DNA from 3 places in the Spirillospora sp. NPDC048824 genome. Region 2 is predicted to be linked to each of the others. Evidence: riboswitches for the same ligand, from Rfam matches in the RefSeq annotation. Region 2 holds a riboswitch; each other region holds the start of a gene.
What was found. Region 2 has a riboswitch for cyclic di-AMP ahead of ACGFIS_RS33900 (CHAP domain-containing protein). Riboswitches for the same ligand answer to the same signal wherever they lie in the genome.
Positions count from the first base shown of each region.

Region 1: another riboswitch for cyclic di-AMP. It lies ahead of ACGFIS_RS04840 (NlpC/P60 family protein); the one in region 2 lies ahead of ACGFIS_RS33900 (CHAP domain-containing protein).
Region 3: another riboswitch for cyclic di-AMP. It lies ahead of ACGFIS_RS08510 (CHAP domain-containing protein); the one in region 2 lies ahead of ACGFIS_RS33900 (CHAP domain-containing protein).

Region 1 covers NZ_JBICUS010000002.1:291,381-294,645, reverse strand. Annotated here, with positions in the region: gene ACGFIS_RS04850 (Mut7-C RNAse domain-containing protein) at 1-366, shown strand, start outside; gene ACGFIS_RS04845 ((deoxy)nucleoside triphosphate pyrophosphohydrolase) at 398-790, shown strand; gene ACGFIS_RS04840 (NlpC/P60 family protein) at 1,075-2,088, opposite strand; cyclic di-AMP (ydaO/yuaA leader) riboswitch at 2,096-2,230, opposite strand; gene typA (translational GTPase TypA) at 2,423-3,265, shown strand, end outside.
Region 2 covers NZ_JBICUS010000026.1:10,546-13,810, forward strand. Annotated here, with positions in the region: gene ACGFIS_RS33895 (CDP-glycerol glycerophosphotransferase family protein) at 1-692, opposite strand, end outside; gene ACGFIS_RS33900 (CHAP domain-containing protein) at 1,011-1,766, opposite strand; cyclic di-AMP (ydaO/yuaA leader) riboswitch at 1,777-1,934, opposite strand; gene ACGFIS_RS33905 (SpoIIE family protein phosphatase) at 2,388-3,265, opposite strand, start outside.
Region 3 covers NZ_JBICUS010000003.1:451,474-454,738, reverse strand. Annotated here, with positions in the region: gene ACGFIS_RS08515 (hypothetical protein) at 1-422, opposite strand, end outside; gene ACGFIS_RS08510 (CHAP domain-containing protein) at 462-1,310, opposite strand; cyclic di-AMP (ydaO/yuaA leader) riboswitch at 1,319-1,485, opposite strand; cyclic di-AMP (ydaO/yuaA leader) riboswitch at 1,609-1,808, opposite strand; gene ACGFIS_RS08505 (NlpC/P60 family protein) at 2,310-3,265, opposite strand, start outside.

The DNA of each region.
Region 1 (3,265 bases), on a different contig from region 2:
CGCGTCCTGCTCACCCAGGACCGCGGGCTCCTCCGCCGCCGCGCACTGTGGTTCGGCGCGTACGTCCGCGGCTCACGCCCGGACGACCAGCTCCGCGACCTCCTGGACCGGTTCGCGCCCGTGCTCCGCCCGTGGACGCGCTGCACCGCCTGCAACGGTGAACTCGTCCCGGTCGACAAGCAGGAGATCGAAGGCGACCTTGAGCTGGGCACGCGCCGCAGCTACGACGTCTACGGCCGCTGCGCCGACTGCGGTCAGCTCTACTGGCGCGGCGCGCACGGCGGCCACCTGGAGGAGATCGTCCGTGACGCGACACGCCAGGTCGAGTCCATCCGGGAGACCGGACGGGCCGGAAGCGCCGTCTGACGCCGATGGGGACGACAGGGAAGAGGAGCCGGTGGCGAACGATCTCGTGGTGGTCGGGGCGGCGATCATTTCCGACGGGCGGTTGCTGAGCGCCCAGCGTGCCGAGCCGCCGCACATGGCGGGCGGCTGGGAGCTGCCCGGCGGGAAGGTCGACCCGGGCGAGACGGACGAGGACGCGCTGGTGCGCGAGTGCCACGAGGAGCTCGCCATCAAGATCCGGTTGAAAGACCGGATCGGCGGCGACTGGCGGCTCAGCGGGCAGGCCGTGCTCCGGGTGTGGACGGCGCAGATCACCGAGGGCGAACCGCAGGCCCTGGAACACCTGGCGCTCCGCTGGCTGTCCCCGGACGAGCTGTACGACGTCGCCTGGCTCCCCGGCGACCTCCCCGTAATCGACGCCCTCGCCCACCAGGGCCTCACCTGAGACGGCCCGCCGCAGAAGCAAGACGCCCGCCGTCCGAAGGGGCGGACGACCCCGGCCCCCACCCCGACCCCGCGACGACCCAAACCGTCGCGATCGCGTCCGAAGGCAGGCTTCGAGCGAAGCAAGAAACCTGATCGCGCAGCGAGCCGCAAGGCGAGCCGGAGCGATGCAGCGATCGCACGCAGTGCCCGCCGAAGGGAGGGCCCTCCAGGGCCCGACCGCCAAGGGCACTGCAAAAAAAGGACGAGGGCTTCCCGCCGCGCCGCGGGAAGCCCCCGACGTTCTCAGGAGATGCGATTCGCGCCGGCGTAGTCGGAGCGGTCGGACATCTTGGAGATCTTCACCACATCACCGGTCTGCGGGGCGTGCAGGTACTTGCCGTCGCTGAGGTAGATGCCCATGTGGTGGAGGCTGCCGCCGAAGTAGACCAGGTCGCCGGAGCGGAGCTGGTTCCGGGGGACCTTGGAACCGAGTCCGTACAGGGCGCCGGTGTAGTGCGGCAGCCCGCGCTTGCCGATCTGGGCGTACGCCCAGACGACGAGCCCTGAGCAGTCGAAGCTGTTCGGCCTGGCGGCGGCCCACACGTACGGCGAGCCGAGTTTGGTGAGCGCCTTGCGGGCCATGTCGGCCGGCGCACCCGATCCCTTCACGGTCGCGCGCAGGCCGCTGCGGGGGTCGCTGACCCGGGTGGTGGTCAGCTTGTCCAGCCGCTTCGTGACCTCGGCGACCTTCTGCCTGGCCGCTTCGCGGGCCTTCTCGGCGTCCGCGGCGGCCTTCTCGACCTGCGCCTTCTTCGCCTCGGCGGTGCGCTGCGCGGTCTCGGCCTGCTCGATCTGCTTCTGCAGCGCCTGGACGGTGGTGATCTGGCTCTGGGTCAGGTAGGCGCGTTCGGCCAGCCCTTCGGCCGAGCCGTCGGCACCGAAGATCACGTCGGGGGCGCCGGTCATGTAGTTCGCGGCCGCCATCCGTCCGAGCCGCTCGCGGGCGGGGGTGGCCTGGGCGCGCAACGCCGCGGCCTCCTTGGCGGCGGCCTGCTCGGCCTTCTTGGCCTTGCCCAGGTCGACGCGGGTCTTGTTGTACTTCTCGGTGAGGATCTCGGCCTCTTCGTTCAGCGCGTCGAGGCTTTTGCGCAGCCCCTCCTCCGTCGTCGGAGTGGGGGTCGGGGAGGTCGCGGCGGCGAGCTGGAACGGCGACGTGGCGTGGGCGGCGACGGGCGCGGTGGCGCCGAGGCCGATCAGGAGCATCGTGGCCGTGGCGGCGGGCGTGACGCGCCGCCACCGTCGGGGGGCCGGTGCCAAGCCGGTGTTCTCCTCTCCTCGCGCGCCTACCGGGTTAGCTGACGGGTTCGGGCCAGGAGTCGCCCTACGACGTGTGTCGATTCACCCCAGGGACCTGGGTCCCCGGCTCTCCCGTTCGCGGGAGATTCGGCGCTCCGGTCGCAGCCCCGGGGAGAGGGGGCCTCGGACGACCGGATCTCGGAAAGATTACAAAGAACGAGCAAAGTTGGCGAATCGGGGTCCCTGTGACCGGTGGGGAGGCCTTCGCCGAACGGGTTGCGGGCACGGGCAAGTAGAATGGCCGATGCCGTGTTCTGCGGCGGATCCCGAACTCTCACCCCAAGGCGAGCCCCGCATGCCCATCACCACGCGCGATGACCTCCGGAACGTCGCGATCGTCGCCCACGTCGACCACGGAAAGACGACGCTGGTCGACGCCATGCTCTGGCAGTCCGGGGCCTTCCGGGAGAACCAGACCGTCGACGACCGCGTGATGGACTCCGACGATCTGGAGCGCGAGAAGGGGATCACCATTCTCGCCAAGAACACCGCCGTGCGGCACAACGGGCTGACGATCAACATCATCGACACCCCGGGGCACGCGGACTTCGGCGGTGAGGTGGAGCGCGGGCTGTCCATGGTGGACGGCGTCGTCCTGCTGGTGGACGCCAGCGAGGGCCCGCTCCCGCAGACGCGGTTCGTGCTGCGCAAGGCGCTCGCCGCGCGGCTGCCGGTGATCCTGGTCGTGAACAAGACCGACCGTCCCGACGCCCGCATCGACGAGGTCGTGGACGAGACGTACGAGCTGTTCATGGACCTCGACGCCGACGAGGAGCAGATCGACTTCCCGATCGTGTACGCGTCGGGCCGCGCCGGGCGGGCGTCGCTGGACAAGCCCGCCGACGGCGCCATGCCCGGCAGCGACGACCTGGAGCCGCTGTTCAAGGTCATCACCGAGACGATCCCGGCGCCGTCCTTCGACCCGGACGTCCCGCTGCGGGCGCACGTCACCAACCTGGACGCCTCCAGTTACCTCGGCCGCATCGCGCTGTGCCGGGTGCACGCCGGGACGATCAAGAAGGGCCAGCAGGTCGCCTGGTGCCGGCACGACGGCAGCATCGAGCGGGTGAAGATCACCGAGCTGCTGATGACCGACGCGCTCACCCGCAAGCCCGCGCAGGAGGCGGGGCCCGGCGAC
Region 2 (3,265 bases):
TTGGCCAGCTCGGCGCGCCTGTTGGAGATGGACGGCGCCGCCGCCGGCTCCCGGACCAGCCAGTTGTAGACCCGGTGCGGGATCAGCGCGGTACGGCCGGCGGCCAGGTACGCCTCGGCGGTGAACAGCAGGTCCTCGTAGTACAGCTCCTCGACGAACCGCAGTCCCTGCTCGTCCAGGAAGCCCCGGCGGTACGCCTTGTTGGTCGACAGCGTGTCGTAGAGGAGATCGGGGTTCTCGCTCAGCGACCCGTACACCGCGCGTCGCTCGTAAAGCCAGGGGTACCAGGGGCGGACGCGTGCCTTCGCGTCCTGCGGCCGGTCCAGGAAGACCCGGTCGCACCGGCCGGACACGATGTCGGCGCCGGTGTCCTCGGCCGCGCCCAGCAGGTTGAGGCAGGCGTGCCGGTCCAGGAGGTCGTCGCTGTCGAGGAACATCACGTACCGGCCTGTGGAGGCCTCGATGCCGGCGTTGCGCGGGCGGCCGCACCCCCCGGAGTTCGACGGCAGGTGGACGGACCTGACCCGCCCCGGCTGCGCGGCGGCGAACCGGTCGGCGACCTCCGCGGTGCCGTCGGTGCTCGCGTCGTCGACGATGACCGTCTCGACCGACCCCAGCGACTGCCCCAGCGACGAGGCGGCCGCACGCGGCAGCCTCCGCGCGTCGTTGTAGGCGATCACCACTACACTCACATCCGGGCGCATGGGCTTCCCCCTCCACGGCTTGGAGTTCCGGGAGACGCCCCCCAGGCCTCCGGCAGTGGCGTCCGATCCGGCCTTCTGCTCAGGTGCTCCCTTCCATGCGCCGATCGGACGCGTGCAGGGTTCCTTTCCAAGAACACCGCGCCAAGGTCCAAGGGCGATCAAAGCCTGTCAACGGTTGGTATTACCCGCCTTCGACGCAGACATGAGGGCAGATCACCCGGGAACGCCAGAAGGCGCCCGGCGGGGATGCCGGGCGCCTTCTGATCACGGAGGCGCGAGCGCGCCGATCGTGGATCGCGGGATGGATCAGGCCGCGTAGTCGGGGTAGCCGTACCCGACGACCGTGGACTTGTCGCGGACCTTCTTCTGCACCGCGTTCTCGGTGTTGCCCTCGATGGTGCTGACGGTGCCGTCGCCGTTGTCCTTGACGACGATGCCGACGTGGTCGATGGCACCGATGCTGGAGCTCTTGTCCCAGTCGAAGAACACGACCGAGCCGGGCTTGGCCTTCTTGCCCCAGCGGCCGGTGTCCTCGAACCAGGAGGCGTGCTGGACGGTGTAGGCGTCCCAGCCCATGTTCTTGACGCCGGTCTGGGCTCCGAGCCACGAGACGAACATGTTGCACCACTGCGCGCCGTTGTAGGCGTCGACGGAGAAGCCGCCGTCGCGCTGGGCGGTGGCCTTGGCGTGCGGGGTCGACACGTACCAGTCGTGGAACTTGGTCTGGCCGCCCTGGCCTTCGCTGATGCCGACCTGCTCCTCGGCCAGCTCGAGCACCTCGGAGGCCTTGACCGCGCGCGGCGGCACCTTGTAGCCCGCCTCGAGGTAGTCGGCGGCGGAGCGCTCAGCGGACTCGCTCGACGAGACCGTGCCCTTCTCGGCGGCCGCCTGGGCCGGAGTCTCGGCGACGGCGTCGCCGGTGAGGGGGTTGAACATCGCGAGCCCGACGGCTCCCGCGAGCACCGCGCTGACGGCGACGCTGACGGCCTTGTCCTCGGCCGTGAAGCTGTTCAGGGTGGCGGTGATGTTGTTCAGGGAAAGTCGATCGAAGCGACCGGTCATGCGGGGAATCTCCTTGTCTCCCATGACGCCTACCGGGTTAGCTGACGGATTCGGGCATGGAAGTAGCCCTACGGCGCGACTCTGCGGCGCGCCGATTCACCCCTGGAACCTGGGTCCCCGGCTCCGTTCCGGTCGAGTGGACCGGGACGGACTCGGCCTCGCACAGCGGGATGCGGTGCTGGATTTTCGGATTGATCTCAGCGATTGGATCTCGATGAGGTGGCGCGCATCTGTGGCGCGCATCGCGTGCGGGTTCCGCTCCGCGATCCTCGGCCGCGCATGGGGCGGCCGGTGGCAACGCATGGGACGCGCTGCGGGATTCGGATAGAAGGTATCAACCTTCTCAAGGAAAGCAAATCACCGACAAAACTCCGTCTTGCCTGCTCAAAGGCCTTCCAAGACACCACCAACAGCGTCAGCGCCGGATGTCTTCCCGATCACTCGGCGACCGGCCCTCAGGCCCTTTCCCCACGGGGCTCCGGCCCACCGGGCACAAGGTAAAGAACCCGCGTACGGCGACGGCCGGCACACGGCGTTCCGCCCTGTGCCGGCCGTCTGCCCCCCGCTCAGGTGAGTTCTAAGTCACACGGTGAGCTCTTCGCAGGTCAAACATGGTTCTCGTCACTCCACGCGCAACGCGAAGAGCGTGGTGTCGTCCGCCGCCCGGTCATGCTCCATCCGCGCCAGGACCTCGTCCAGCACCAGCCCCGGCCGCGTCGAGGTGTCCCGCAGAATGGCGGTGAGGCGGGCGATCCGCTCGTCCAGATCCGCGTCCCTGCGCTCCACGAGGCCGTCGGTGTAGAGGAAGAGCATGTCGCCGCGCTCGAGGCGGGTGGTCATCGTCGTGTACTCCCAGCCTGGCATCGCGCCGAGCATCGGGTCACGGACGACCTCCAGCGGCGCCGCCCACCCGTCCCGGATCAGGATCGGCGGCGGATGTCCCGCGCACGTCCACTCCACGACGCGGCGCGCCGGGTCGAAATGGCCGACGACGGCCGTCCCCGTCGCCGGCGGATCCATGGTGCCGACCAGCTCGTTCAGCCACCCCACCAGCCGTCCCGCCGGCTCCCCCGTGCACGCGAGGCCCAGCAGCCCGTTGCGGCTGCGCGCCATCGCCGCTGCCGCGGGCAGCCCGTGCCCGGCCGCGTCTCCGATGGCGTACAACGCCCGCCCGTCCGGCAGCACGCGGGTCGCGTACCAGTCCCCGCCGATGCGGGCGGTGCTCTCCGCAGCCAGGCTCCGGATCGAGGTGACCAGGCCGGGCAGCCGCTCCGCCTCGTCGTCGTCCGGCAGGATCGCGCGGCGCAGCGTCACCGCCACCCGCCGCTCCTGCGCCATCCGCTCCTGCTGCTTCAGCATCTGCCGCCGGGTCTCGGCCAGCGCCCGCTCCACCCCGCGCCGCCGCGTGATGTCCTGCGAGACGATGTTGATCGAGACCGGCAGACCCGACTCGTCCAGCACCGGCTCGGCGAAGATCCACAGATGCCGCGGCGCCCCGT
Region 3 (3,265 bases), on a different contig from region 2:
TCCAATCGGACGACCGCGACCCCCTGCTCGTCGTCCATCGACTGGGTGCCGATGGCACGTTCCTCCCAGCCGTCCAGGGGGAGCTTGCGGAGGTTGGCGTACAAGCGGGACTGGGCGTCCTGGAACGCGGCGGGGGCGGAGGCCACCGTCGCGAGGAAGGCCGCCGGGTTTCCGTCCTTCACCGCCCGCGCGCGGTTGGCGAGGACGGCGGCGGCGTCCGCGGGGCTGAACGCTCCGGCGGCCTGCGCGGCGTTGGGGGGCGGCGTCGCCTGGGCGTCCGGCGCTCCGTCGTCGCCGGAACGTGTGCCGAGGAGCCCCGCGCCGGCGCCCAGCAGCACGGCGGCCCCGCCGGCGCCCAGGGCGAGTGCCCTGCGGCGCGTGACGGGGCCGCCGTTTCCGGCCTGCCCGGGACCGTCCTCCATGCGCGTGATCCTATGCAGCCGGCGGGGGAGGAGGGGACGTCAGGACCTGTACTCGGGGTAGCCGTAGCCGACGACGGTGCCGGTCGAGCGTTCCCTGACCCGGACGGCGTTGTCGGTGTTGCCCTCGACCGCCTCGATGGTGCCGTCGTCGATCTTCTTGGTCACCATGCCGACGTGGACGATGTCGCCGATGTCCTTGCCGCCGTTCCAGGCGTAGAAGACGATCGCGCCGGGCTTGGGCTCGGTGCCCCAGCGCCCCTGGTCCCGGAACCACTCGGCGTGGGCGATGGTCCAGGCGTCGCTGCCGAACTGGTCGCTGAGGCCGATCTGCTCGCCGATCCATGAGACGAACATGTCGCACCAGGCGGCGTCGTCGTACGCCTGGACGGAGCCGCCGTCGCGCGCGACGGTCTCCTTGGCGCGGGCGGATTCCACGTACCACGTGTTGAACTTGGTCTTGCCGCTGCCGTCCTCCGCGATGCCGACCTGCGCCCTGGCGAGCTCGATGGCCTCGCCGGCGGTGGGCCGCGAATCCTCTGACGGCTTCTTGGGGGCGCCGGACTGCGGTCGGCCCTTTCCGGTGGGCTCGCCCTCCTTGCCACCGTCCTTGGACTTACTCCGGTTCTCGTCCTTGGAGCCGGACCTGTCCTTGGACGAGGACTTGGAACCGGGTGTGGACTTGCCCGCGTCCCCGCCGGCGGCCGGGCCGGCCGCGGCGGCGTGGGTGGGAACGGAGGCGAACGGCAGGACCGACGCCTGCGCGGTGGCCGCGGCGGTGCCGAGAACGGCGGCGCCGACGATCACGCCGCCGGCCGTCCGCCAGGTGATGGCCAAGGTACTGGGCTTGCGGTGCTTGCCCGGAATCTTCTTGCGATGCGCGCCTGGCATGGGGGATCTCCTGACTTCCATGCCGCCTACCGGGTTAGCTGACGGGTTCGGGCGTGGAAGCCGCCCTACGGCCCGCTGGGCAGGCCGATTCACCCCGAAAGGACACAGTGGGTCCCCGGCTCCGCGCTCCCGTGCGTCTGGGCACGGTGAACCGCGGACTCGGCGGTGGCGGCCCGGGGGCGGGCACGCCGGTTCGGATGGGGGTTCCGCCGGGCGGGGGCGCCCGTGCGGAAGGAAGGGAAAGCCGGGCGTGGCCGCACTCGGGCGGCCACGCCCAGGTAACGCTGCGGGTTTCTCTCCTTCTTCTTCCAGACGCCTACCGGGTTAGCTGACGGGTTCGGGCGTGGAAGTGGCCCTACGGCGGGCTCCCACCGTTCGGCGGTGAGAGACGCACCGATTCACCCCGGGTGCCGGAATGCCCGTCCAGGGACGGTCCCTGGACTCCGGCGGATATGGGTCCCCGGTTCCGCTCGTCGGCGGATTCGGCGCTGCCGCTGCGATCCTGGGGGCGTGATGGGGCCCGTGCGCGGGACCTGTCTCCCGCGTGCGAAAGAGCGGCGCCTGATGTTGTGTGTGCGGACGGCGGCCCGTTTGCGGGGACCGTCCTGGGCCTGATCCGCGGGATCCGCCGTGGCAGCGCTCTCAGCGCCATGCACGCTGCGGGCGTGCGCACGGTGGGCCGGGCCGGCCGGGTCTGCTGGGAGACCGTCTGCGGTACCCGTCGGGTACCGGGGGGCGACGCGTGGATCGTGCCGCCGGGGGGAGCGGCACGTGGCTCGCGCCGCAGTCACGCGGCAGCTGGATGTGCCGCGCGGGGGCCGTTGCGCCTGGTGGGCGCCTCGGGGCCACGGCGTCTGGAGGGCGCCGTGAGTGGTGACAACGTACCAAAGCCCCAACAGATGGCAAACCCCCCCAAAATCAACAACGGACCAGGTCAAGCCTGGTCCGCTGTCACAAAGGGCTCCGTCACGCCCATCGCGGGCGCTCCGGTGCGGGGCGTCAGGGGCGCCCGGCGCCGTAGTAGTTGCTCAGGTAGTAGCCCGAGGTGATGCTCACGACCTCGACGTTCTTGCCGGTGCGCGGCGCGTGGATCATCTTGCCGCCGCCCACGTACATGCCCATGTGCCCGAGGCCGCTGAAGAACACCAGGTCGCCGGGCTGCAGGTTGCTCTTGGACACCCGCTTGGTGGCGGCGTACTGGGTGTTGGTGGTGCGGGTGATGTTCACGCCCGCCGCGGCCCACGCCTTCATCGTCAGGCCGGAGCAGTCGTAGGAGTTCGGGCCGGTGGCGCCGTAGGAGTACGGCTTGCCGAGCTGGGCGTAGGCGAAGTTGAGCGCCACGCGGGCCGAGCCGCTGGCCGGGCCGTTGTAGGTGCCGCCGACGCTGCCCGAGCCGCCGGACGAGGTCCCGCCGCCGAGCCGCCGCAGCAGGGCCTTCTGCTTGGCGACCTCCTTGTCGAGCTTCTTCTTCTGCTCCTTCAGCTCCGTGCTCTTGGCCTTCACATCGTCGTAGGAGGCCTTGGCCTGCGCCTCCTCGCGGCGGAGCCGCTGGGCGGTCGCGAGGAACTGGGTCAGCTGGGAGCTGCGCTCGTGCGACAGATGCGAGAAGACGGCCGCCTGGTCCAGGATCGCCTGCGGGTCGCCGGTGCCGACGAAGCCGGTGACGTTGGCCGTGTCACCGTTCTTGTACGCGGCGGCCGCCATCTGGGCGATCTTGGCGCGCTGCTCCTCGAAGGCGGCCTGCTCCCGCTTGCTCGACTTGCTCGCGACCTTGTACTTCTTCTTGGCGATCTTGAGCTTCTCGTTGAGCTGGTTGAACTTCTCGACCTTCTGGTCCATCTCCTCGGCCAGCTTGTCGAGCTTCTTCTGGACCTGCGCCCTGGTCGGCTCGGGCTCGGCGTGCGCCACGACCGGGGGAGACGCGAGGGAGACCGTCAGCGTCAGGCACGCGACGG